Regions from separate parts of the Micromonospora sp. WMMD735 genome, predicted to be linked through region 1. Evidence: riboswitches for the same ligand, from Rfam matches in the RefSeq annotation. Region 1 holds a riboswitch; each other region holds the start of a gene.
What was found. A riboswitch is a leader RNA that binds a small molecule or an ion and turns the genes downstream of it on or off. The one in region 1 is predicted to bind cobalamin.
Positions count from the first base shown of each region.

Region 2: another riboswitch for cobalamin. It lies ahead of cobN (cobaltochelatase subunit CobN); the one in region 1 lies ahead of ACN268_RS10670 (hypothetical protein).
Region 3: another riboswitch for cobalamin. It lies ahead of bluB (5,6-dimethylbenzimidazole synthase); the one in region 1 lies ahead of ACN268_RS10670 (hypothetical protein).

Region 1 is NZ_JBMHMJ010000002.1:2,490,526-2,498,423, forward strand. Features, by position in the region: gene ACN268_RS10655 (methylmalonyl-CoA mutase family protein) at 205-2,058, shown strand; gene scpA (methylmalonyl-CoA mutase) at 2,058-4,283, shown strand; gene meaB (methylmalonyl Co-A mutase-associated GTPase MeaB) at 4,280-5,350, shown strand; gene ACN268_RS10670 (hypothetical protein) at 5,277-5,882, opposite strand; cobalamin riboswitch at 6,150-6,368, opposite strand; cobalamin riboswitch at 6,591-6,803, shown strand; gene metE (5-methyltetrahydropteroyltriglutamate--homocysteine S-methyltransferase) at 6,918-7,898, shown strand, end outside.
Region 2 is NZ_JBMHMJ010000002.1:1,661,333-1,669,230, forward strand. Features, by position in the region: gene ACN268_RS07330 (VWA domain-containing protein) at 1-1,607, opposite strand, end outside; gene cobN (cobaltochelatase subunit CobN) at 1,604-5,314, opposite strand; cobalamin riboswitch at 5,625-5,754, opposite strand; gene ACN268_RS07340 (hypothetical protein) at 6,607-6,942, opposite strand; gene ACN268_RS07345 (aldo/keto reductase) at 7,033-7,898, opposite strand, start outside.
Region 3 is NZ_JBMHMJ010000002.1:2,344,153-2,352,050, reverse strand. Features, by position in the region: gene ACN268_RS10045 (hypothetical protein) at 1-891, shown strand, start outside; gene ACN268_RS10040 (acyl carrier protein) at 974-1,216, shown strand; gene ACN268_RS10035 (AMP-binding protein) at 1,224-2,942, shown strand; gene ACN268_RS10030 (hypothetical protein) at 2,939-3,979, shown strand; gene ACN268_RS10025 (hypothetical protein) at 3,976-4,734, shown strand; cobalamin riboswitch at 4,991-5,189, shown strand; gene bluB (5,6-dimethylbenzimidazole synthase) at 5,227-5,871, shown strand; gene ACN268_RS10015 (hypothetical protein) at 5,945-6,289, shown strand; gene ACN268_RS10010 (hypothetical protein) at 6,422-6,985, shown strand; gene ACN268_RS10005 (hypothetical protein) at 7,134-7,337, shown strand; gene ACN268_RS10000 (TetR/AcrR family transcriptional regulator) at 7,408-7,898, opposite strand, start outside.

The sequences.
Region 1 (7,898 bases):
GCCACATTCAGCACTTGTGAACATTTCGCGTCCTAGGGTGCCGGATGGGCGGGCCGCGTTTCGTCGAGGGCGCTGCTCATGGCTGCTCGGTCCGGGGCATAGACGACCGGGCTGGGCCTCGTCGTAGTTATGATGCAATCGCGTTCGTAGTTGATGTCATCACATCCCGATCTCGTCTTGCCAGGCTGCCCTTACTATCCCGGCATGAAGGTGCCGCCAGAGACGCTTCCCCTCGCTGCCGACTTCCCGGCCATCACACGCGAGCAGTGGCAGCGGTTGGCCATGGGGGTGTTGCGCAAGTCCGGCCTTGCCGGCGATGACACTCCGGTCGGCGCGGTCGAGGACCTGCTGGCTTACCACGACGACGAGGTAACGCTGGCACCGTTGTACACCGCCGAGGATCCGACGCCGATGCCGGGGCCGCCGGGACTGTTCCCTTACACCCGCGGCGGTCGGGCGACGGGAGCGGTAGCGGCAGGATGGGACATCCGGCCGCGGCACGCCGACCCGGACCTGAAGGTCACCGCCGAGGCGATCGGCGCCGACCTGGAGCATGGTGCCACCTCCCTGTGGCTGGTGCTCGGCGAACACGGCCTGCCGCCGGCCGGGCTACCGGCCGTGCTGGAGGGCGTCTATCTGGACCTGGCCGGAGTCGTGCTGGACGCCGGGGCCGCTGCGGTCGAGGCTGTGCCGACGTGGTTCGCCCTGCTGGCCGAACGGCGGGTGCCAGTGGCTGGGGTACGGGGCAGCCTCGGTGTGGATCCGCTCGGATGGTTGGCGCGCACCGGGCAGGTGTGGGAAGGCCCTACGGGTGAGTGGGCCCGTCGCTGCGCCGACGGCTTTCCTGGACTGCGGTCGATGACCGTCGACGCGACGGCCTATCACGACGCGGGAGCATCGGACGCGCAGGAGCTCGGCTGTGCGGTGGCCACCGGCGTGGCGTACCTACGGGACCTCACTGCCGCCGGGCTGAGCGTGGCGGCCGCGTTCGCTCAGCTGGAGTTCCGGTACGCAGCCACCGCCGACCAGTTCGCCACGATCGCGAAACTGCGGGCGGCCCGCCGGTTGTGGGCTCGGGTGGCGCAGGTGTGCGGGGTGCCCCAGGACGGTGCGCAACGCCAGCACGCGGTCACCTCCACGGTGATGATGACCGCCCGCGATCCTTGGGTGAACATGCTGCGCACCACGCTGGCCTGCTTCGCTGCCGGTATCGGCGGCGCGGATGCGGTGACCGTGCAGCCGTTCGACCACTGCCTGGGGCTGCCGGACGACTTTGCCCGCCGGATCGCCCGCAACACCCAGTCGCTGCTGTTGGAAGAGGCGAACGTGGGTCGGGTGATCGACCCTGCTGGTGGCTCGTGGTACGTCGAGCGATACACCGAGGAACTGGCCCGGTCGGCGTGGGCGTGGTTCACCGAGATCGAGCAGGCCGGTGGGATGGCCGTGGCGCTGGACGGCGGCATGGTCGCTGAGCGGCTGGCCGCGACATGGCAGCGGCGGGCCGACAACGTGGCGCACCGTCGGAACCCGCTGACGGGGGTCAGCGAGTTCCCGCATCTGGACGAGCAGCTGCCGGCACGGCCCCCCGCTCCTGCGCCGCCGGGTGGCGGGCTGCCCCGACATCGGTACGCCCACGCGTACGAGGCGCTGCGGAACCGCGCCGACGCCCATACGGCGGACACGGACCGGCGGCCCACCGTTTTCCTGGCTACTCTCGGGCCGGTGGCGGTGCACAACGCGCGGGCCGGCTTCGCCGCGAACCTCTTCGCCGCCGGTGGGATCGCCACCGTACGGCCGTCGGTCGGGGATGATGACCCGGCCCGGCTGGCTGCCGAGTTCGCCGTCAGCGGCGCCGGCGTCGCCTGCCTGTGCTCCTCCGACCGGGTGTATGGGCAGTCAGCGGAGGTGGTGGCGCGGGCGTTGAGCGCTGCGGGTGCGTCGCGGGTGTGGTTGGCCGGAAAACCGGCCGGCTACGGCGGCGTGGACGACTATCTGTTCGCGGGCTGCAACGCGGTCGCGGTGCTGGAAACGACGCTGGACGACCTGGGGGTGGCGTGATGGGCGCGGGAATTCCCGACTTCCGCGGCGTCGAGCTCGGCGCACCGCCGACTGCCGCCGACACCGACCTGGACCGGTGGCGCGAAGCAGTGCGCGCCGAGACCGGTGGCGCGCCGGAGGCGCTGACCTGGCATACGCCGGAGGGCATCGACGTCGCCCCGCTGCACACCGTGGCCGACCGGGACGGAGTGGACTTCCTGGGCACGTATCCGGGAGTCGCCCCGTACCTGCGCGGTCCGTACCCGACCATGTACACCACGCAGCCGTGGACGATCCGCCAGTATGCGGGGTTCTCCACCGCGCAGGAGTCGAACGCGTTCTACCGACGTAACCTGGCTGCCGGTCAGAAGGGGCTGTCGGTCGCCTTCGACCTGCCGACCCACCGTGGCTACGACTCGGATCACCCCCGTGTCGCCGGTGACGTGGGCATGGCCGGGGTGGCGATCGACTCCATCTACGACATGCGGCAACTGTTCGACAAGATCCCGTTGGACCGGATGAGCGTGTCGATGACCATGAACGGTGCCGTCCTTCCGGTGCTGGCCCTGTACATCGTCGCCGCGGAGGAGCAGGGGGTGGCGCCGGAGCAGCTCTCCGGCACCATCCAGAACGACATCCTCAAGGAGTTCATGGTCCGCAACACCTACATCTACCCACCGCAGCCATCGATGCGGATCATCTCCGACATCTTCGCCTACACCTCGGCGCGGATGCCCCGGTTCAACTCGATTTCCATTTCCGGCTATCACATCCAGGAAGCCGGCGCGACCGCTGACCTGGAACTCGCCTACACCCTCGCCGACGGCGTCGAGTACCTGCGCGCCGGCTGTGATGCTGGGCTGGACATCGACGCGTTCGCGCCCCGGCTGTCTTTCTTCTGGGCGATCGGGATGAACTTCTTCATGGAGGTGGCGAAGCTGCGGGCCGCACGGCTGCTGTGGGCCCGCCTGGTGCGCGACTTCCACCCGAAGAACCCCAAGTCGCTGAGTCTGCGGGCGCACTGCCAGACTTCCGGCTGGTCGCTGACCGCGCAGGACGTGTTCAACAACGTCGTGCGTACCTGCGTCGAGGCGATGGCCGCTACCCAGGGGCATACGCAGTCCCTGCACACCAACGCCCTCGATGAGGCGTTGGCGCTGCCGACCGACTTTTCCGCGCGGATCGCCCGCAACACCCAGCTCGTGCTTCAGCAGGAATCGGGTACCACACGGGTGATCGACCCCTGGGGCGGCAGCGCCTACGTGGAACGTCTCACCCACGACCTGGCCGCCCGCGCCTGGCAGAACATCCGCGAGGTGGAGGCGGCCGGTGGAATGGCCCGGGCCATCGACGAGGGCATCCCGAAGCTGCGGATCGAGGAGGCCGCCGCGCGTACCCAGGCACGCATCGACTCTGGTCGGCAGCCGGTGATCGGCGTCAACAAGTACCGCCTGGACGCCGACGAGCCGATCGACGTGCTCAAGGTCGACAACCGGTCGGTGCGTACGCAGCAGATGGACAAGCTACGCCGACTGCGCGCGGAACGCGACGAGCAGACCTGCACCTCGGCGTTGGACGCGTTGACCCGGGCGGCCGGTGCCGCCCTCGACGGTACCCGCGGGCCGGGCCTGGACGGCAACCTGCTCGCTCTGGCGGTCGACGCGGCCCGGGCGAAGGCCACCGTCGGGGAGATCTCCGACGCGCTGGAGAAGGTGTACGGGCGTCACGCCGCGCAGATCCGTACCATTTCCGGGGTGTACCGGCACGAGGCGGGAGCGGTTTCCGCGCTGGAGGGCGTCCGCGCCGCCACTGCGGCGTTCGCCGTCGCCGAGGGCCGCCAGCCCCGCATCCTGGTGGCCAAGATGGGCCAGGACGGCCACGACCGCGGCCAGAAGGTGATCGCTACCGCCTTCGCCGACCTCGGTTTCGATGTCGACGTGGGCCCGCTGTTTCAGACCCCCGGCGAGGTGGCCCGGCAGGCGGTTGAGGCTGACGTGCACATCGTCGGTGTCTCCAGCCTCGCCGCGGGCCATCTGACGCTGGTACCGGCGCTGCGCGAGGAGCTGACCGCCCTGGACCGCGACGACATCATGATCATTGTGGGGGGTGTGATCCCGCCGCAGGACTTCGACGCGCTGCGCGAGGCCGGTGCCGCGGCCATCTTCCCGCCCGGCACCGTGATCGCCGAGGCCGCCCGGGAACTGCTCACCGTGCTGTCCCGGCGGCTCGGTCACCCGGAAGCGTGAGCGGCACGATGCGCACCCCGTCGGTCGAGGCGTACGTCGATGGGGTGCGCGCTGACTCGCGCGCGTGGATCGCCCGGGCCATCACCCTGGTCGAGTCCACCCGACCCGATCATCGCAGCGCGGCGCAGCAGCTGCTCGCGGCACTCACCCCGCACGCCGGCGGCGCCCGTCGCATCGGTATCACCGGGGTACCCGGCGTCGGCAAGTCCACGTTCATCGACGCCCTCGGCTGCCGGCTGACCGGCGCCGGACACCGGGTGGCGGTGCTCGCGGTCGACCCGTCGTCCACCCGCACCGGCGGGAGCATCCTCGGTGACAAGACCCGCATGGCCCGCCTGGCCGTCGACCCGGCCGCATTCGTCCGGCCCTCGCCCACGGCCGGCACGCTCGGTGGTGTCGCCAAGGCCACCCGGGAAGCGATCGTGGTGCTCGAAGCCGCCGGCTACGACGTGGTGCTGGTCGAGACCGTCGGCGTCGGCCAGTCCGAGACCACGGTCGCCGACATGGTCGACTCGTTTCTGCTGCTCACCCTGGCCCGCACTGGCGACCAGTTGCAGGGCATCAAAAAGGGCGTGCTGGAACTCGCCGACGTCATCGCCGTCAACAAGGCCGATGGGCCGCACGTGACCGATGCCCGCCGAGCGGCCCGCGAGCTCGCCGGCGCGCTGCGCCTGATACATCCACCTGACGCAGGGTGGCATACCCCGGTTGTCACGTGCAGCGCCCAGGAGGAGACCGGCCTCGACGAGGTGTGGCAGCAGATTCGTCACCACCAGGACACCATGACGGCCTCCGGTGAACTGGCCGAGCGGCGCCGACGACAGCAGATCGGCTGGGTGTGGGCGATGGTGCGGGCCGAGCTGCTCGACCGGCTCCACACGCATCCCACCGTGCGAACCCTCGCTCCGCAGGTCGAGCGGCAGGTCCTCGCCGGCACCCTCACCCCGGCAGTGGCCGCCGAGCGGCTGCTGGCCGGTTTCGCCGACCCGACCGTCACACCGGACACACCACCAGACCGGTCTCCGCCGGGTAGCGATACTGCCAGTTCCCTGCCGGCGTCCGGCTGAGCGTCGACGCGAGCAGGTCCAGCAGCCGGCGGGCCAGCGGCCCGGGCAGCGACCGCCCGGCCAGGCGCTGGACCAGTTCGGTCTCGTCGGCCACGGTGACGGCCCGCACGGTGGTCACCATCCGCACGTCGGCGGCCAGACCCATTTCGGCCAGCGTCCCGGCGATGAGCAGATGTCGGGGCGCCTGCCGGATCACCGGTGCTCCGAGCAACGCCGCGAGGACCTGTTCGTGCGGTGCGGGCGTGCCGGCCTCGTCGACGCAGAGCAGTAGCCGGTCGGCGTGCAGCACCATGGCGCGCAGTGCCGCCGGCAAGTCGCGGTGCCGGCGTAGCGCGCCGGCACCGACCACCACGTCGTGGTGCGCGACCGCCGCGTGCGGCCAGAGCGCGTGCACGGTGTCGACGGTGACGCCGTGCCGCTGGGCGTCGGACGCCACCTGAGCGAGGCGCTGTGACGATCCATCGACCACTGTGACGTGCGCGCCGGCCTGGGCGGCCACCATCGCGAACTCATCCGCGGCGATGTCGAGCACGGTCTCTCCCGGACAAATGTAGGACGTCAGCGTCCGCGACACGTCCGGGCCGAGTAGAAGGGATTCGTCCCCTTCGCTGCCTGTCATGGCGTGCCAGGCGGCGGCAAATCCGTAACCGGGGGTGGGCGAGGACGTCATCTGCCTGGGGATCCTTCCCTTGAGGTCCGGCGTGGCCAGCCGCTGGATCGGGGAAGGTGACGGCAGGGCTGGGCGATCCGTCGCCAGCCGCGCCCAGGCCCTCCCGCGAGGCCGTCGGCGGCGTGCGTGGTCACGCACGCGGCGCGGGCAGGTCTTCGGACTCGTGGGCACGACCGGACAGGCCGATCTCCTACTGGCCGTCGCTTCCCGGACACCAGGGGCATCCAGTGCATGTGACGGCGGTCGTTCCCACTCACCGCTGCGGGGCAGTCCCGGTCTCCCACCGGGTTCCCTCTTACGACGCCCGGACCGTCACGGTCCGCGCGAACCAGCACCGACACCTATTCTAGGGCACCGGCCGGGAAGAGCGATGGTAGCCAGATGCAGTGCACGCGCCGGTGGTGAAAGCGCTGGTGGCTCGGCGACCATCGCCCTGCTGCCCGGCTCGGGTCCGCGAAGCGGGGAGCCCCGGGCCGTGCAGACGGTCGAGCGGCTTGCCGCCCATGGCCGAGAGGCGCGAATCGTGTCCCGCGCCTCGGACGCCGACCGCGGCGGGCGGCGGTGGGGCGTAGGATCGCGGGCGGTGCTGGTTCGCCTCTCCCGTGCGCGGGTGGGGCGTCGTAAGAGGGAACCCGGTGTGAGACCGGGACTGCCCCGCAGCGGTGAGTGGGAACGACCGCCGTCAACGAAGCACTGGACCGCAAGGTCTGGGAAGCGACGGCCAGTAGGCGACCCTGTGTCACGCCCACGAGTCCGAAGACCTGCCAGCGCTGCGCGTACCGCCGGTACGCGCCGTCGGCGGCCTCTCGGGAGGGCCAGGGCGGAATGCCGGTTACGCCGTGGCGTATCCGTCTTCCTCTCGGGTGGTCGTCGGACACCGCGAGGGAAGGACCACCTGTGACCACCTCATTCGGGCAGAGCACCGTGCTCGGCTATCCCCGTATCGGCGCCCACCGCGAGTGGAAGAAGGCCGTCGAGGCGTACTGGGCCGGCACGCTGGAAGCCACCGGCCTGGAGGATGTCGCGGCCGGGCTGCGGGCCGAGGTGTGGCGGACGCTGCGCGACGCCCGCCTCGACGCGATCCCGTCCAACACGTTCTCCTACTACGACCACATGCTCGACACCGCCGTCGCGGTCGGTGCGGTCCCCCGCCGCTTCGCCCGGCTCGGCCTCGGTCAACTCGACACCTACTTCGCCATGGCCCGTGGCGTCGATGCCGCACCAGCGTTGGAACTCACCAAGTGGTTCGACACCAACTACCACTACCTGGTGCCGGAGATCGACCCCGACACCGTGTTCGTGGCCGACCCGGCGAAGGCGCTGAGCGAGTACGCGCAGGCACGTGACCTGGGCATCACCACCCGACCGGTGCTGGTCGGGCCGGCCACCTTCCTGCTGCTGGCCAAGGGCGAGGATCCGTTCGCCCGGCTCGACGACCTGGTCGACACGTACGCCCGGATCCTCACCACCCTGGCCGACGCGGGCGTGGCCTGGGTCCAACTGGACGAACCCGCCTACGTCGTGGACCGCACCACGGCCGAGATCGACGGCCTGCGGCACGCCTACCAACGTCTCGGGGAGCTGCCCCACCGTCCCCGGATCTTCGTCGCCACCTACTTCGGTGACCTCGGCGACGCGCTGCCGGCGCTGCTGGACACCCCGGTCGAGGCGATCGGCCTGGACCTAGTCGCCGGTGCGGGCAACCTGCGCCGGCTCGCCGCAGCCGGTCCCCTGCGCGGCAAGACCGTCGTCGCCGGACTGGTCGACGGACGCAACATCTGGCGCACGGATCTGCGCGCGGCCGTCGCCGCCGGTGCCACGGTCGCCGGACTGGCCGACCACGTGGCGGTGTCCACGTCCTGTTCGCTGCTGCACGTG
Region 2 (7,898 bases), 830 kb from region 1:
TGCACCGCGGCCGGCCGGCCGGCGGGCACCCGGGCCCCGGTGGTCCGTCCGCGCCCGGTCCGGGCCCGCGACCGCCGGCCGGGCACCCCGTCGCCGACCCCCGGCGCGGTGAACAACCGGGCCGTCAACCCCCGCTGCGGTACGGCCACCGAGCCGGTGCCCGCCGGGTCACGCGGGTTCGTGGTGCCGTCCTGGCCGGGTCGCCCGGGACGGGCACCGGCGTGCTCGGCGGACCCGTCGTCGGGGCGTCCCGACCGGCCGTCGGCGCGGTGTCCGGTGTCCGGCCCGTCGTCGCCGGCCGGTCCGCCGTCGTCGATGCGGTCCGGCCACCGGTCGTCCCCGGACGGTGGGGAGGCCGGACCGGTCCGGGCGCGCGGGTGGTCGTCGTGGTCCAGCGGACCACCGGCGTCCTGCGGCCCACCGGTGGCGTCGGGTGACTGCGGGCCCGACCCGTCGCCGGGGCCGCCCGCCGAGGGGCCGCCCGGCCCACCGGGGCCGGCACCGTCCGGCCCGCCGGTCGGGTCACCCGGACCGGCCGGCCCGGTGTCCGGCGGATCGTCGTCGGGGTGCTCGTCGCGGGCCCGCTGCAACGCCTCGTCGAGGCGCTTCTCGTCCAGGCCCGGGGTGTCGAACGGGTCGCGGCGACGGCGGTGCGGCAGGGCGAGCCGGGCGGCGACCCGGACGTCGTCGGCGGTCACCCGGTCCCGGCCCTGCCAGGCGGCGTGCGCGACGGCCGTCCGGGCGGTGACGATGTCGGCGCGCATCCCGTCCACGTCGAACGCGGCGCACACCTCGGCGATCTGCCGCAACGCGGCGTCGGGCAGCAGCACCCCGTCGAGCCGGTCCCGGGCGGCGGCCACCCGGGCGGCCACCTCGGCGTCGGCGGCGGCCCACCGGGCGGCGAACCCGGCCGGGTCCGCGTCGGCGGCGAGCCTGCGGCGCACCACCTCCACCCGGACGACCGGGTCGCGGCTCGCGGCCACCTCGACGGTGAGCCCGAACCGGTCGAGCAGCTGCGGACGCAGCTCACCCTCCTCCGGGTTCATCGTGCCGACCAGCAGGAACCGGGCGGCGTGACTGACCGAGACGCCCTCCCGTTCGACGTGGCAGCGGCCCATCGCGGCGGCGTCCAGGAGCAGGTCGACCAGGTGGTCGTGGAGCAGGTTCACCTCGTCGACGTAGAGCACCCCCCGGTGGGCGGCGGCGAGCAGGCCCGGCTCGAAGGCGCGTACCCCCTCGGCGAGGGCCTTCTCCAGGTCCAGCGAGCCGACCACCCGGTCCTCGGCGGCACCGACCGGCAGCTCCACCAGCCGGGCCGGCCGGCGCTCCACCGGCGCGGCGGCCGGGTCGTCGTGCCCGCCCGCACCCGGGTGGGGGCCGTCCGGGCAGGTCGGGTCGGGGGCGGCCGGGTCACAGCCGAACCGGCACCCGGCGACCCGGTCCACCGGCGGGAGCAGCGCGGCCAGGGCCCGCACGGCGGTGGACTTGGCGGTGCCCTTCTCGCCCCGCACCAGCACCCCGCCGATCGCCGGGCTGACCGCGTTGAGCAGCAGCGCCAGCCGCATGTCGTCCATCCCGAGCACGGCCGAGAAGGGAAAACCGCTCATTGGAGATCCTCCAGGTCGCCCTCGGTGGCCAGGTACGTCTCCCGGAGTCGGTCCAGGGTGGTGGGGTCGGGGGCGGCCCACAGGCCGCGTTCGGCGGCCTCCAGGAGCCGTTCGGTGATGCCGCGCAGCGCCCACGGGTTGGACCGCTCCAGGAACTCCCGGGTCTGCCCGTCGAACAGGTACGCCTCGGCGAGGCGCTCGTACATCCAGTCGTCGACGACCCCGGCGGTGGCGTCGTAGCCGAACAGGTAGTCCACGGTGGCGGCCAGCTCGAACGCGCCCTTGTAGCCGTGCCGGCGCATCGCCGCGATCCACTTCGGGTTGACCACCCGGGCCCGGAACACCCGCCGGGTCTCCTCGCCGAGGGTGCGGGTACGCACGTCGTGCGGCATCGCCGAATCACCCACGTACGCGGCCGGGGCGGTCCCGGTCAGGTGCCGCACCATCGCCACCATCCCGCCGTGGTACTGGAAGTAGTCGTCGGAGTCGACGATGTCGTGCTCGCGGGTGTCCTGGTTCTTCGCCGCCACCGCGATCCGGGCGAAGGACCGTTCCATGTCGGCCCGCGCCTCCCGCCCGTCCAGGCCCCGGCCGTAGGCGTAGCCGCCCCAGACGGCGTACACCTCGGCCAGGTCGGCGTCCGTGCGCCAGTTGCGGGCGTCGATCAACGGCAGCAGTCCCGCCCCGTACGCCCCGGGCTTGGAGCCGAAGATGCGGGCGGTGGCCCGCCGCTCGTCGCCGTGCGTGGCGAGGTCGGCGGCCACGTGCGCGCGCAGGTAGTTGTCCCCGGCCGGCTCGTCGAGGGCGGCGACGAGCCGTACCGCGTCGTCGAGGAGGGCGACGACGTGCGGGAACGCGTCCCGGAAGAAGCCGGAGATGCGGACCGTGACGTCGACCCGGGGCCGGCCCAGTTCCGCCACCGGCACCACCTCGACGCCGGTGACCCGCCGCGACCGGTCGTCCCACACCGGCCGGCAGCCGAGCAGGGCCAGCACCTCGGCGATGTCGTCGCCCTGGGTACGCATGGCGCTGGTGCCCCACACGGTCAGCCCGACCGACCGCGGGTACTCCCCGGTGTCGGCGAGGTAGCGGGCGAGCAGCGAGTCGGCCAGCGCCACCCCGACGTCCCAGGCGTTGCGGCTGGGGATCGCCTTCGGGTCGACGGAGTAGAAGTTGCGGCCGGTGGGCAGCACGTTGACCAGGCCCCGGGTGGGCGACCCGGACGGTCCGGGCGGCACGAACCGGCCGGCGAGCGCGCCGAGGGTGTGGGTGATCTCGTCGGTGGTGCGGTCCAGCCGGGGCACCACCTCGCGGGCGGCGAACCGCAGCACCTCGGCGGCGTCGGGGCAGGACCCGCCGGTCACCTCCGCGACCGCCGGGTCGGCCCGGTCGGGATCCCAGCCGAGGGTCTCCATGCCGAGGACGAGCCGCCGGGCCAGCGCCTCGATCAGGTCCACCGCGTCGGCGGCGGTGACCGCCGGCCCGTCGACGACGTCGGTCAACGCCGTCGGCACCGCCACCCGCGCCCCGGGCTCGGCGAGCAGCGCCTGCTCGTCGAGGCCGTAACCGGCGGCGAGAGCCTGGCGCAGGCCCGGCAGGGCCCGGCTGCCGCCCCACACCTGCGGGGCGCGCAGCACGGCCAGGACGAGGTTCACCCGGGCCTCACCGGTGGGCACCCCGGCCAGGACGTGCAGCCCGTCGCGGATCTGCACGTCCTTGACCTCGCACAGGTAGCCGTCGAGGTGCAGCACGAAATCGTCGAAGTCGTCGGCGGCGGGCATCGCCTCGGTGTGCAGGTCGTGGTGGAGTTCGGCGGCGCGCACCAGCTCCCAGATCTGCCCCCGGACCACCGGCACCTTCGCCGGGTCGAGGGCCTGCACGGTGGCGTACTCGTCCAGCAGCTGTTCGAGTTTCGCCAGTTCGCCGTAGGTCTCGGCGCGGGCCATCGGGGGCACCAGGTGGTCGACCACGACGGCGTGCGCCCGCCGCTTGGCCTGGGTGCCCTCGCCGGGGTCGTTGACGATGAACGGGTAGACCAACGGCAGGTCACCGAGGACGGCGTCGGGGGCGCAGTCGGCGGCCAGGCCGAGGCCCTTGCCGGGCAGCCACTCGCACGTGCCGTGCTTGCCGAGGTGCACCACCGCGTCGGCGCCGAACCCGCCGTCGTCGACCGACGCGGCCAGCCACCGGTACGCGGCGAGGTAGTGGTGGCTGGGCGGCAGGTCGGGGTCGTGGTAGATGGCGATCGGGTTCTCGCCGAAGCCGCGCGGCGGCTGGATCAGCAGGGTGACGTTGCCGAACCGCAGCCCGGCCAGGACGATGTCCCCGGCGTCGGTGTAGAGCTGGCCGGGTGGCTCACCCCAGTGTTCCCGCATCCGGTCTCGCAGGTCGACCGGCACCTGGTCGAACCAGCGCCGGTAGGTCTTCCCCGGCACCCGGGCCTCGGCGGCGGCCAACTGTTCCGGGGTGAGCCACTCGACGTCGTGGCCCCCGGCGGCGATCAGGGCGTGGATCAGCGCGTCCCCGTCGGTGGGTGGTGGCGCGTCGCCGAGGTGGTACCCGTCGGCGGCGAGGGCGGCGAGCAGCCGGACCGCCGAGGCGGGGGTGTCCAGGCCGACGGCGTTGCCGACCCGGGAGTGCTTCGTCGGGTAGGAGCTGAGCACGATCGCCACCCGCTTGCCGGCGTTGGGCAGGTGGCGCAGCCGGGCCTGCCGGACGGCGATGCCGGCGACCCGGGCGGCCCGCTCGGCGTCGGCGGCGTAGACCGACAGCCCGTCGGCGTCGATCCGCTTGAACGAGAACGGCACGGTGACGATCCGACCGTCGAACTCGGGGATGGCCACCTGCATGGCCGCGTCCAGCGGGGACAGTCCGGCGTCGCTGGCAGCCCACTGCTCCCGGGTGCTGGTCAGGCACAGCGCCTGGATCACCGGCACGTCGAGGGCGGCGAGCGCGCCGACGTCCCAGGCGTCCTCGTCGCCCCCGCCGGAGGCGTCGGCGGCGACCGTCCCCCCGGCGGCGAGGACGGTGACGACGAGCGCGTCGCAGCGGGCGAAGAGGTCCAGCGGCCCGTCGCCGGGGGTGAGCCCGCGCAGCGATCCGCAGAAGATCGGCAGCGGTTCGCCGCCGGCCGCGTCGACCGCGTCGGCCAGGGTCTGCACGAAACCGGTGTTGCCGGCCAGCGCGTGCGCCCGGTAGAACACGATCCCCACCGTGGGCCGCCCGCCCCCGTCCGGTCCGGCCACCGGGTCCGCCCCGTCGACCGGGGTGGACGGGCGGCGGTGGTCGAGGATGCCGTAGGGCGGGGTGGGGGTGGGCGGGTCGAAGCCCTCACCGGTGAGCAGGACGGTGTCGGAGAGGAACCGGGCGAGCTGGGCGAGGTTGTCCGCGCCCCCCTCCACCAGGTAGGACAGCGCTTCGGTGGCGACCCCGGAGGCCACCGTGGAGGCCGCCATCAGCTCCGCGTCGGGCACCGCCTCGCCGCCGAGCACGATCGTGGGGACGCCGGAGCCGAGCACCGCCGCGAGGCCGTCCGGCCACGCCTGCCGCCCGCCGAGCAACCGTACGACGGCCAGGTCGACCCCGTCGAGCAGGGCGGGCACGGCGGCCACGTCGACCCGGGTGGGGTTGGCGAGGCGGTAGTCGGCGGCGCTGGCGCGGGCGGCGAGCAGATCGGTGTCGGCGGTGGACAACAGCAGGATGCGCACGTGCGGCTCCGGAGAGTGACGTCCGGCTCGACCACGGGGCCGGGCCGAGCGGGGCGGGAGGGACGCCGGTCAGCGGCGGCGGAGGTACGACGCACCCCACCGGCGGCGGGGCACCCCGGACCGGCCGTCAGCGGTACGTGGCAGGCCGACCGCCCCGGCGACGGCCGGCGACGGTGGGAGAGGTGGGGGCACGCGGCGGCGCGGGCTCTACGGTGATGCGGAAGTCACCGACCGTGATCGGGTCGGCAGTGACGCTGTGCGTCATCGGGTCCTCCTCGGGTGTCCACGCCCTGGGGTTCTCCGACGGCCGAAGTATCCTGGCTCCCGGATCGACGCTCACCCCCGGCCTTCCAACCGTGCACGCACGGTCGTGACCCACGAGGGGGGATCGCTCCCCGGTGACAGTGGCGGGACCGCGTCGGAATCGCACCGACTTCCTTCACTGCCGTCAGGCCGCGAATGCTGCCACACTCCTCACCCCGAGGTCAACGGCGGCCACCGGCCCCGCGAGGGCACCGATCGCCCCCCGTGGCGAGGCCGGCGACCGCCGCTGCCCACGTTCCCGGGTGGGCCCGGTCCCCTCCCGACGGTCGACCCGCAGCGTCCCGTGCCGCGCACCCACCGATCCGCCGAGGGAGCCCGCCACCCGCCCGGGGAAGGGCCACCGTCCGCGACCGACCGGCGCGGAACTGGGCGGCACGGAGCTGATCCGGGCGGCATGGAGCCGGGCGGCACGGAGCCGGGCGGCACGGAGCCGGGCGGCACGGAGCCGGGCCGCCGCCCTCAGGCTGCCCGGCCCCGGGCGACCCGGCCCTGGTCGGCCGGGACACCTCTCTCGCACGCTGTCGAGCTGATGACGTCAACGACTCGGGGGCCGGCGCGGCCGACCTGGCCGGACAGTTGTCGCGCCGGGTAGCGCCGGCCACTCGCCCGACACCCCGGGGCCGGGGCGGCCTGAGGGCGACGGCCCCGGCCCGGGGCCACGGGGCCGCCTCCTCCGGTGCCGCAGGCCCTCCGGTCACAGGCCCATCCGGTACCGCGGGGCCGCGCCACCCCGGCCACCCCCGACCTGGCGGTACGGGTCGTCCCATCCGGCGGGGCCGATCCGTCACCGTCATCAGCTCGAAAGGGCCCGCGACGACATACCCCACACCCCTGCCCCGCAGCGGCAGGCGACCGGGGCGGCCGGCGGTCGCACCCGCCGCCGTGGCCGCACCCCCACGGACCCACATCCCACGGACCCACATCCCACGGGGCCACAACCCCGCCACGCTTCACGCGTTGCTGCGGGATCAGCGGAGGCGACGCTCGGGGTGGGCCCGGTTCCAGGCCCGCATCCGCTCCGGGTACCCGGTCTTCGCCGCCTCGTAGAGGGGCACCGCGTGCCGGTGGGCCAGCTTCGCCGCCGTACGCGGGGAGCCGGTGCGGCGGCGGATCCACTCCCCGTCGTGCGCGATCGCCACCACCGTGGTGTCGGTGGCGGTCGTCTCGGGTTCGAGATAGAACTCCACCCCCCGGTGGGCGGCCACGAAGTCCGCCAACGCGGTCAGGTCGTCCCGGGTGGCCTCCCGGTCGAGCTTGGTCGGGATACCCTCGTCAGCCCGGGTCCGTCGGCTGAACCAGCCCATCTGCCCGTCCTCTCCTCGGCGTCCCTCCAGTGGAGCACCCCCACCTGGAAGGGCGCTGCGAGCCCGGTGACAGCCGGCTGGGCGGCCCGTTCACCGCCGGTCGAGCGCGGCCAGCTCGTCGGGGGTGAGTCGCAGCGCGGCGGCCGCGACGTTCTCGGCGAGGTGGGCCGGGTCACCGGTGCCGGGGATGGCCAGCACGTGCGGGCCCTGGTGCAGCGTCCAGGCGAGACGTACCTGCTGCGGGGTGGCGTCGTGGGCGCGGGCGACGGCGCGTACGGCCGCGCCGTGGTCGGTGCGGGCCCCGCCTTCGCGGTTGCCGCCGGTCAGGGAAAAGAACGGCACGTAGGCGATCCCCCGGGCACCGCACTCGCGGACCATGGCGTCCTGGTCGCCGCGGTTGTCCAGGGCGTAGTTGTTCTGCACGCAGACCACCGGGGCGACGGTCTGCGCCTCGTCGAGGTGGTCGAGGCGGACGTTGGACAGACCCAGGTGCCGGATCAGGCCGGCGTCGCGCAGCTCGGCCAGCGCGCCGAAACGTTCGGCCACGGAGTCCGGCGCGGGCCGCCTGACGATCCGCAGGTTGACCAGGTCGAGGTGGTCGCGGCCGAGCCGGCGCAGGTTCTCCTCCACCTGGGCGCGCAGCTGCGCCGGGCCGGCCTCCTCGTGCAGGCCGGTCGTCGGGTCGTCCCGGAAGCCGACCTTGGTGGCGACGACCAGCCCTTCCGGGTACGGGGCGAGCGCGGCGCGGATCAGTTCGGTGGCGTACCGGGCGGAGCCGGTGCCGACCTTCAGGGTGCCGCCCGGTGAGACGTAGAACGCGGCGGTGTCGATGTGGTCGACGCCCAGTTCGACGGCCCGGCGCAGGACGCGCAGCGCCCGGTCCCGGTCGGGGTGGGCGGTGAGCCGCATCGAGCCGAAGCCCATCCGGTGCACGGTGCGGTCGCCCAGGGTCCAGC
Region 3 (7,898 bases), 150 kb from region 1:
TGGGAGCGGCAGAACTGGTCCACCCAGGACCTGCCGATGGCCGCCGACCGACCGGCGTGGCAGGCGCTGCGACCCTTCCTCTACCAGGAACTCAAGGCCGCCCTCGTCGAACTCGCCGTCGGCGAGGTCGCCGTCGCCCGGCTGCTGACCCCCCTGGTGTACGCGGCACCCACCCAGGCCGCCCAGTTCTACCTCTCCAGCCAGCTCGTGGACGAGAGCCGGCACAGCATCTTCTTCCTCGGCTACCTCCGGGCGGTGGAAGGATCCACCGAGCCACCCCACGCGTACGCGCTGCGGTGCCGCGCGGAGGCCTCCGATGCCACAGTGGAACTGTTCGACGCGTACCTGCTGGAACAGACCGAACGGGTGCGGCGTGACCCGGACGACCGCGACGCCTGGTACGCCGCGGTGACCACCTACCACGTGGTGGCCGAGGGTGCGCTCGCGCTGGTCGTGCTCCGCTCGGTCGCCGAGGCGGTCCGCCGCTGCGGCCAGCTGCCCGTGCTGGCCGAGGGACTGCGCAACGTGATCCGCGACGAGTCCCGGCACGTCGGCTTCGGCGTCTGGGCGATGCGCCACGCGGTGGACAACGGCCGCGCCCAGCTCGTCGGCGACCAGGTCCTCGACGCCGTCCCGTACGTGGTGCACGTGCTGGTCGGCCCGGAGCGACGCAACCCGTCGGCGCTGCCGATGGTGGTCCGGGCCCGCGGCCGGCAACTGCGCGACCAGTGGGACACCGGCCGGGACGCGCTGCTGCGCCGCGTGCGCGCCACCGGTCTCGACGACGTCGACGCCCAGGTCACCGAGGTGTGGCGGGCCGCCGAGGAGCGGGCCGTCGCCGACTACGAGAACCGGCACGGCGTGCCGCATCCGATCCGGAGCCTGAACTGAGGAATCCGGAGCCCGAGCTGAGGAAACCGGAGCCCGAACTCAGGAAACCGGAGCCTGAACTGAGGAAAAGGGAGAAAGCCCGATGGCAGAGCCCGTCGAGGTGACGGTCCGCCAACTGGTGGCCAGCATGGCACCCCACCCGGCCGGGGACGTCACCGACGGCCAGCGACTCGTCGAGGACCTGCACTTCGACTCGCTCACGCTCATCGAGCTGGCCGTCGCGTTGGAGCGGCGGTTCGACCTGCCACCGATCTCCGACGACGAGGCGATGGACGTCGTCACGGTCGCCGACGTGGTGGCGCTGGTCAGCCAGGCAGCCGGATGACGACGCCGTGAGCCTGACCGGCTGGCTCAGCGAGCCGCGCACCGGCCACGGGCTACGGGTGGCCACCGACGCCGCCGGTTGGGCCCGGCACGACTTCCCCTCACTCGCCGCCGCCGCACTGAACGTGGCGGGACTGCTGCGCGGCACGGGACTGCGCCGGGGTGAGGTGGTCTCGCTCCTGCTGGTGTCCCCGGAGACGTTCCTGGCCGGCTTCTTCGGAACGCTGGCGGCCGGCGGGGTGGTCAACCCGATGCCGCCGCCCGCCGGGCTCGGCGCGGGTGCGGCGTACCCGGAGCAGTTGACCCACCTGATGCGGGTCGCCGGCACCCGCACCGTGCTCGTCGACCCGCACCTGGCCGGGACCGCCCGTAGCGCCGCAGCCGCCGCCGGTCTGGCGGTGACCGTGCTGACCGTCGCGGGCCCGGACCAGCCGGGCGACGCGGGGCCGGGCCGTCCCGTCGCACCTGCCGCCGACGACCCGACGCCACCGGCCGGGGACGAGGTGGCGCTGGTCCAGTTCACCTCCGGATCGTCGGGCCACCCCCGGGCGGTCGCGATCCGCGCCGACAACCTCCTGGCCAACATCACCGCGATCCGCCACTGGCTCGACATGGGCGCCGCCGACGTGACCGCCACCTGGCTGCCGACCTACCACGACATGGGACTGATCGGCTGCACCCTCGCTCCGGTGCTCAACCAGAGCGACATCCTCGCCATGCGCCCGGACCAGTTCGTCCGCTCACCCCGACGCTGGCTGTCCTGCTTCGGCGAACAGGGGGCGACGCTGACCGCCGCACCCACCTTCGGCTACGCCTACGCCGCCCGGCGGATCGGCCCGGACGAGCTGGCCGGGATGGACTTCAGCGGCTGGCGGGCCGCGATCGTCGGAGCCGAACGGGTCAGCCGGCGCACCCTGGAGTCGTTCGCGGCGCTGCTCGGCCCGTACGGGTTCCGCAGCCGCGCCTTCCTCCCCGCGTACGGGCTGGCCGAGAACACCCTCGTGGCGACCGGCCTGCACCTGGCCCCACCACCGGTGGCGCTGCGGGTCGCCGGTGAGCTGCGTCCCGGCGAACCGGTCGAGGTGACCGCCGTCGAGGAGGTCGGGACGGACCCGGCGGCCGACGACGACTGGTTGATCGGCTGCGGCGACGCCCGCGACGGCGTCGCGGTGACCGTCGTCGACGACGAGGGCAGTCCGCTGCCGCCCGGGGTCGTCGGGGAGATCGCGTTGACCGGCCGGTCGGTGGCCGCCGGATACCACGGGCCCGCCGCACCTGACGCCGCCTTCGCCGACGGCCGGCTGCGCACCGGCGACCACGGCTTCCTCCACGACGGCCAACTGTTCGTCCTCGGCCGGGCCGGCGACAGCCTCAAGGTACGCGGACGCAACCTCTACGCGGAGGACCTGGAGGCCCGCCTCGCCGGCGTCGACGGTCTCTCCCCGGAACGGGTCGTGGTCCTGGCCGGGTCCGCCGGCCACACACCCGTACTGCATGCGCTGATCCGGCAGCGGCCGGGTCCGTGGGCCGCGGAGGTCGCGCGGATACTCGGCCGGGAGGGCGGCCCCGGCGTACGGGTCCGGGTGCTCAGCGTGCCCGCGCCGGCAGTGGCGCGTACCACCAGCGGCAAACCACGACGGCGGCCCATGTTCCGCGCCGCCACGGACGGCTCCCTCCCCGGCGAGGTGCTCTACGACTCCGCCGGGCCCGCAGCGTGGCCGCGATGAGCGCCGTCACCGCGGCGCAGACCGACAGGTGGCTCGCCGCGCTGCGCCGCATCACCCTCGTCCCGCCGGCCCACCGCGAGTCCACCGTCGACCGGGCGGGCGCGCTGGGGCTGCTCCGGTGCCCCGCCGAGACGCTGGAGCTGCTGGTCGAGGCCGGGCTGCCGGTCACCGGCGCGGGCGACGAACGGCGGTTCTGCCACTACGACCTCATCAACCTGGGTCTCTACTCGGGAAGCGGGAACAGCCTGCCGGAGATCGGCTGGGAGTTCGCGTTCCGGTTCTCCCTGAAGCCCGCCGCCACCTGGACGGAACCGAGATCCTGGCGGATGACCGCGACGATGCGGTGTCCGGACGGCGGATGCGGCACCGACCCCGGCTGGCTGCTGCACCGACCGGTTCCGGAGCTGACCGGTGGCGCGGCCTCCGGCTGGGCCAGCGCCGCCGGGCCGGTGACCGTGACCGACGACGAGGTGCGGCTGCCGGCCGTACCCGACCTGGTCACCGTCGAACTGGACCTGGTCACCGCGGGCCGGGCGGACCGGATCGTCTCCCCCCGGCTGGCCCGGCTCTTCGCCGACATCCGGCACGGCGGGCCGCGCTTCCAGATGCTGCCGTCGAGTTGGCAGGTCGACCCGGACGACACGCTCGCCAACGGGGTGGTCGACTGCGTCTCCGCCAGCCTGTACCTCGAACGGGAGTGCCGGGCCATGGGGTACGAGGCGTACGCCCGAGGGGGTTGGCTGATCGGCATGATGGACCTCGACCACGCCTGGCTGGAGGTGCGCGACGACGACGGCCGGATCAAGGCGGTGGACCCGGTGATGGCGCTGCTGGCCCGCCTGCTTCCCGGCGACCGGACCGCCTTCGAGGAGTTCTGCATCGGCTCCAGCCTCAACCGGGTGTTGCCCTGCGCGTGCCGGGCGGAGGGTCCGATGGCGGTACACCACTGCGGGGGTCGGACCCGTCCGCTCGCGGTGGGCACCACCATCAAACCACTGCGGCCCGGCCGACCCCGGGCTGATGGACCACTGCCGTGACCGTCGGGTCCAGGGTTTACCGCACGGGCACCGAGGCCCGCTATCCGGCCATCACCCAACGGGGCACCCTGAAACCGACCCAGCTGGTGCACCTCCTCGACGAGGTCTCCGCCGGCTGGTGGCGAGAGACGGCCGGACTCGACCGCTGGTCCTACTTCGAACGGCACCGGGTCCGCGCCGTGGTGCGGTACGTGCAGGCGTACACCCCGCCGGTGCGGGTGCTGCCCGGAGCGCCGCTCGACGCCGAACTGGCCGTCACCCTCGGCGTTGACCGGCGTGGCTGGTACGGCGGGCACGACGAGCTGACCCTGCGCGCAGCCGACGGCACCGTGGTGGCGGTGTGGACCAGCCGGTGGACCTGGTTGGACGCCGGCGCCGGGGCACGACCCACACCGCGCACCGAGGCACCCCCGGGCTTCGGCGGCGACTCGCCGCTGCTGCCGGAGCTGCCGCGACGACCCCGCAGCGGCGGAACCGAGACGGCGGCTTTCACCTTCAGCGACCGGGAGACGGATCTGAACGACCACGTCTTCTTCGCGTGCTACCTGGAGCGCGGCGAGAACGCGCTGGCCGACGCGGGGGTGCCGGCCGGCCGCACCGACACCAGCCGGTGCTGGTACCTGCGACCGGCGCAGGCCGGTCAGTCGATCACACCGGCGGTCACCGAGACCGCCCATGGGCACGTCGTCGAGCTGCGCTTCGGCGCGGGCGGCTTCCCGGCGGCGGTCTGCGAGTACGCCAGCATCGGGCGGTGACCGAACCGAGCCCAGGCCGGTCGGGATCGGACCGGTGTCAGCCGCTCACCGCCGCCGAGAGCGTCGTCGTGCTCCTCCGGCCGCACCGGAGTCCAGCGACCGGAGGGCCTCGTGGTTGGGCCTGACCGCCGGACACCTCGGCGAGGACGTCGCACACCCCGGCGTCCACGTGGACGCCGGAACACGGGGACCCGCTGCGTGTGCTGTCGGGCCGGGCCGTGGCCGGCCGGCGTCGGTGGTGCGGGTTAGCATCGGCAACGGCATGATCGTGCGAGGTGCCCCGCGCACGCGGGGAGAATCGGGAAGCCGGTGTGAATCCGGCACGGGCCCGCCGCGGTGACCGGGGAGCGACCGTCCAGGCGCGAGGAGCGCAGCCACTGGCCCAAGGGCTGGGAAGGCGGACGGGTAGGCGTTGATCCGGGAGTCCGAAGACCGGCCTCGCGTCGAGCGCCCACCCGTCGGGGGTGGGCCGAGCGCAGCGGGAGCCTGCCTGTGGAACTCTACGACGCTATCCACCGCCGCCGGGACGTCCGGGCCGAGTTCACCGGGGAGCCGGTGCCGGCCGACACCCTGCACCGGATTCTCGACGCCGCGCACACCGCGCCCAGCGTCGGCAACTCGCAGCCGTGGGATTTCGTCCTGGTCCGGGACCCGGCCGTCCGTCGCCGGTTCCATCGGCACGTGCAGGCCGAGCGGGCGACGTTCGCCGCCACTCTGGACGGTGCGGCGGCCGAACGGTTCGCGCGTATCAAGATCGACGGGGTGCTGGAGTCGACGCTGTCGGTGGTCGTCACCTACGACCCACAGCGCGGCGGCCCGGCGGTGCTCGGGCGGCACGCCATCGCCGACGCGGGCCTCTACTCGGTCTGCCTGGCCATCCAGAACCTCTGGCTCGCCGCCACCGCCGAAGGGCTGGGCGTCGGGTGGGTGTCCTTCTACCGGGAGCCGTTCCTGGCCGAGCTACTGGGTGTGCCGGCCGGCATCCGGCCGGTGGCCTGGCTCTGCGTCGGGCCGGTCACCCACCTGGAGGCCGTGCCCGATCTGGAGCGACACGGGTGGCGGCGGCGCAGGCCCCTCACCGAGGCGGTCCACCACGACCGGTGGCTACGGCGGGGGACCGACCAACCGAACAGCTAATTCGGGTACGTCGATGCGACGGCTAGGCTGGCGTCGCACTGAGTCATCGCTCGGCTACGTTGGGAGGAGTTTCATGCGTACCACCGTCACGGTGCTGGCGGCGTCCGCGCTCGCCGCCCTGAGCCTCGCCGCCGCCGGCGCCACGCCGGTTCTCGCCGCCGCCCCGGCGCCCTTCTGCGAGTCCGGCGCGTCGCAGTTCTACTGCGACGCCAGCAGCACCGGCACGACGACCTGGAGCATCACCTGGTACTCCGGCAGTGTCGGCACCTTCACGACCGCCGGGCCGACCCTCTTCGCCACCTGCCCGGCCAGCAACCTCGGCCACCCCGTGCGGGCCAGCTACAGCTACGTCGACGGCGGCACCACCCAGTACAGCGGCACCACCCAGTTCATCTGCCGCAGCGGCTCCTGGCAGTAGGGCCGTCCGGCGTCCGGCGTACGCGTCACCCGCGCGTACGCCGGACGGGCTCATGCTGCGGCCGCAGCTACTCCGCGACCGCCGGACCCTCATGCCCGCGATGAGCATCGCACGGTGCTGGAACGAGGCCCGATGACAGCCGAGCCGGTCCGCGAGGGGAAGTACGCGCGCATCGAGCGGGAGCGGCGGTTCCTGCTGGCCGGACCGCCGCTGCCGGCCATGGTCACCGCCAGCCGTCGCATCACCGACCGGTACCTGGCCGGCACCCGACTGCGCCTCAGACGTTCCGAGAGCCTCACCGGCGGATCCCGCGAGTTCAAGCTCACCCAGAAGGTGCCCGCCGCCCGGCCGGGCCACATCCAGGGGCTGATCACGAACGTCTACCTGTCCCCGGCCGAGTACGAACTGCTCGCCCGCCTGCCCGCCGCGACGCTGTCCAAGACCCGCCTGAGCGTCCCACCGCTGGGCATCGACATCTTCGACCAGCCCCTGCACGGTCTGGTCCTGGCCGAGGCCGAGTTCACCACCGACGCGGCGGCACGCTCCTTCCTCCCACCACCGCAGATCGTCGCCGAGGTCACCGACGACCCCCGCTTCACCGGCGGCTCACTCGTCCACGCCAACCGCGAGGCCCTGCTCGGCTGGCTCGCCGGCTACGGCATCACGCCAGCCCCCACCACCCCGTGGACCGCCTGAACCCCCTCGACCACCGGCGCCGACGACTGCGCAGGTGCCCAATCCGCAGACGGTCCCGTGGGCGGTCGACGGCCGCGGTCCGACCGGACGTCGGTCACCGCCGGCTACCGCGCCGAGCGCGGCGAGCCGAGGTGACGAGGTGCGGCGGGTGGGGGAGTTGTTCCAGCGCTCCGCGCACGAGGGGCTGCGGTCTGCGGGGGTCTTCGCGGTGGGCATGGTGCAGCGGACGCAACGGGCGCAGGATCTCCGCGACGCGCCGGAGACGGTGAAGTTGCGGCAGTTCAACCTGGCCGCCGCGGTCCCCAGGCTGCTCGCTGCCTGTGCGGAGCACCAGGTCACCGTCACGGGGTAGCCATGGAGGTGGGCGTCGCCGCGACCTGACGGGCCGCATCCGGACAGGGGCGGTCCCGCTCGCGCCGGACTCACCCTTCCGACACAACCTGACCGTTCGAGGTCGGCAGCCCTTCCAGTTCGGCCCGCACCGTCGCGAGTGCGGTGTCGATGATGTCGCCGAGCCGGCGACCGTCGTCGGTGTCGAGCCATGCGGCGACGGACACGTACATCAGGGTTCCCGCCGTCTCGGCGAGCAGGTCGGCCCGGAGATGGTCGAGGCCGCGTGCGCGGAAGCCGTCCCGCATCACCTGGGCCAGCATCGCGCGCTTGTGCTGGTCGCGTTCACGCAGCCCCGGGTCGGACGCCACGATGGCGCGCCGCTGCCGCAGGTCGTCCTTGCGGCCTTCGAAATACGTCTCGGCGAGCGTGCGCAGGCCCGCGACGATGAACGTCAGCGGTTCGTCGGCGGGTGCCGTGGCCATGAGCTGCTTGGCGAAGGCGCCGATCTCGGCCTCGTCCGCGAAGAGCACCTCGCGCTTGTCGGCGAAGTGCCGGAAGAACGTGCGCGTCGTCAGTCCGG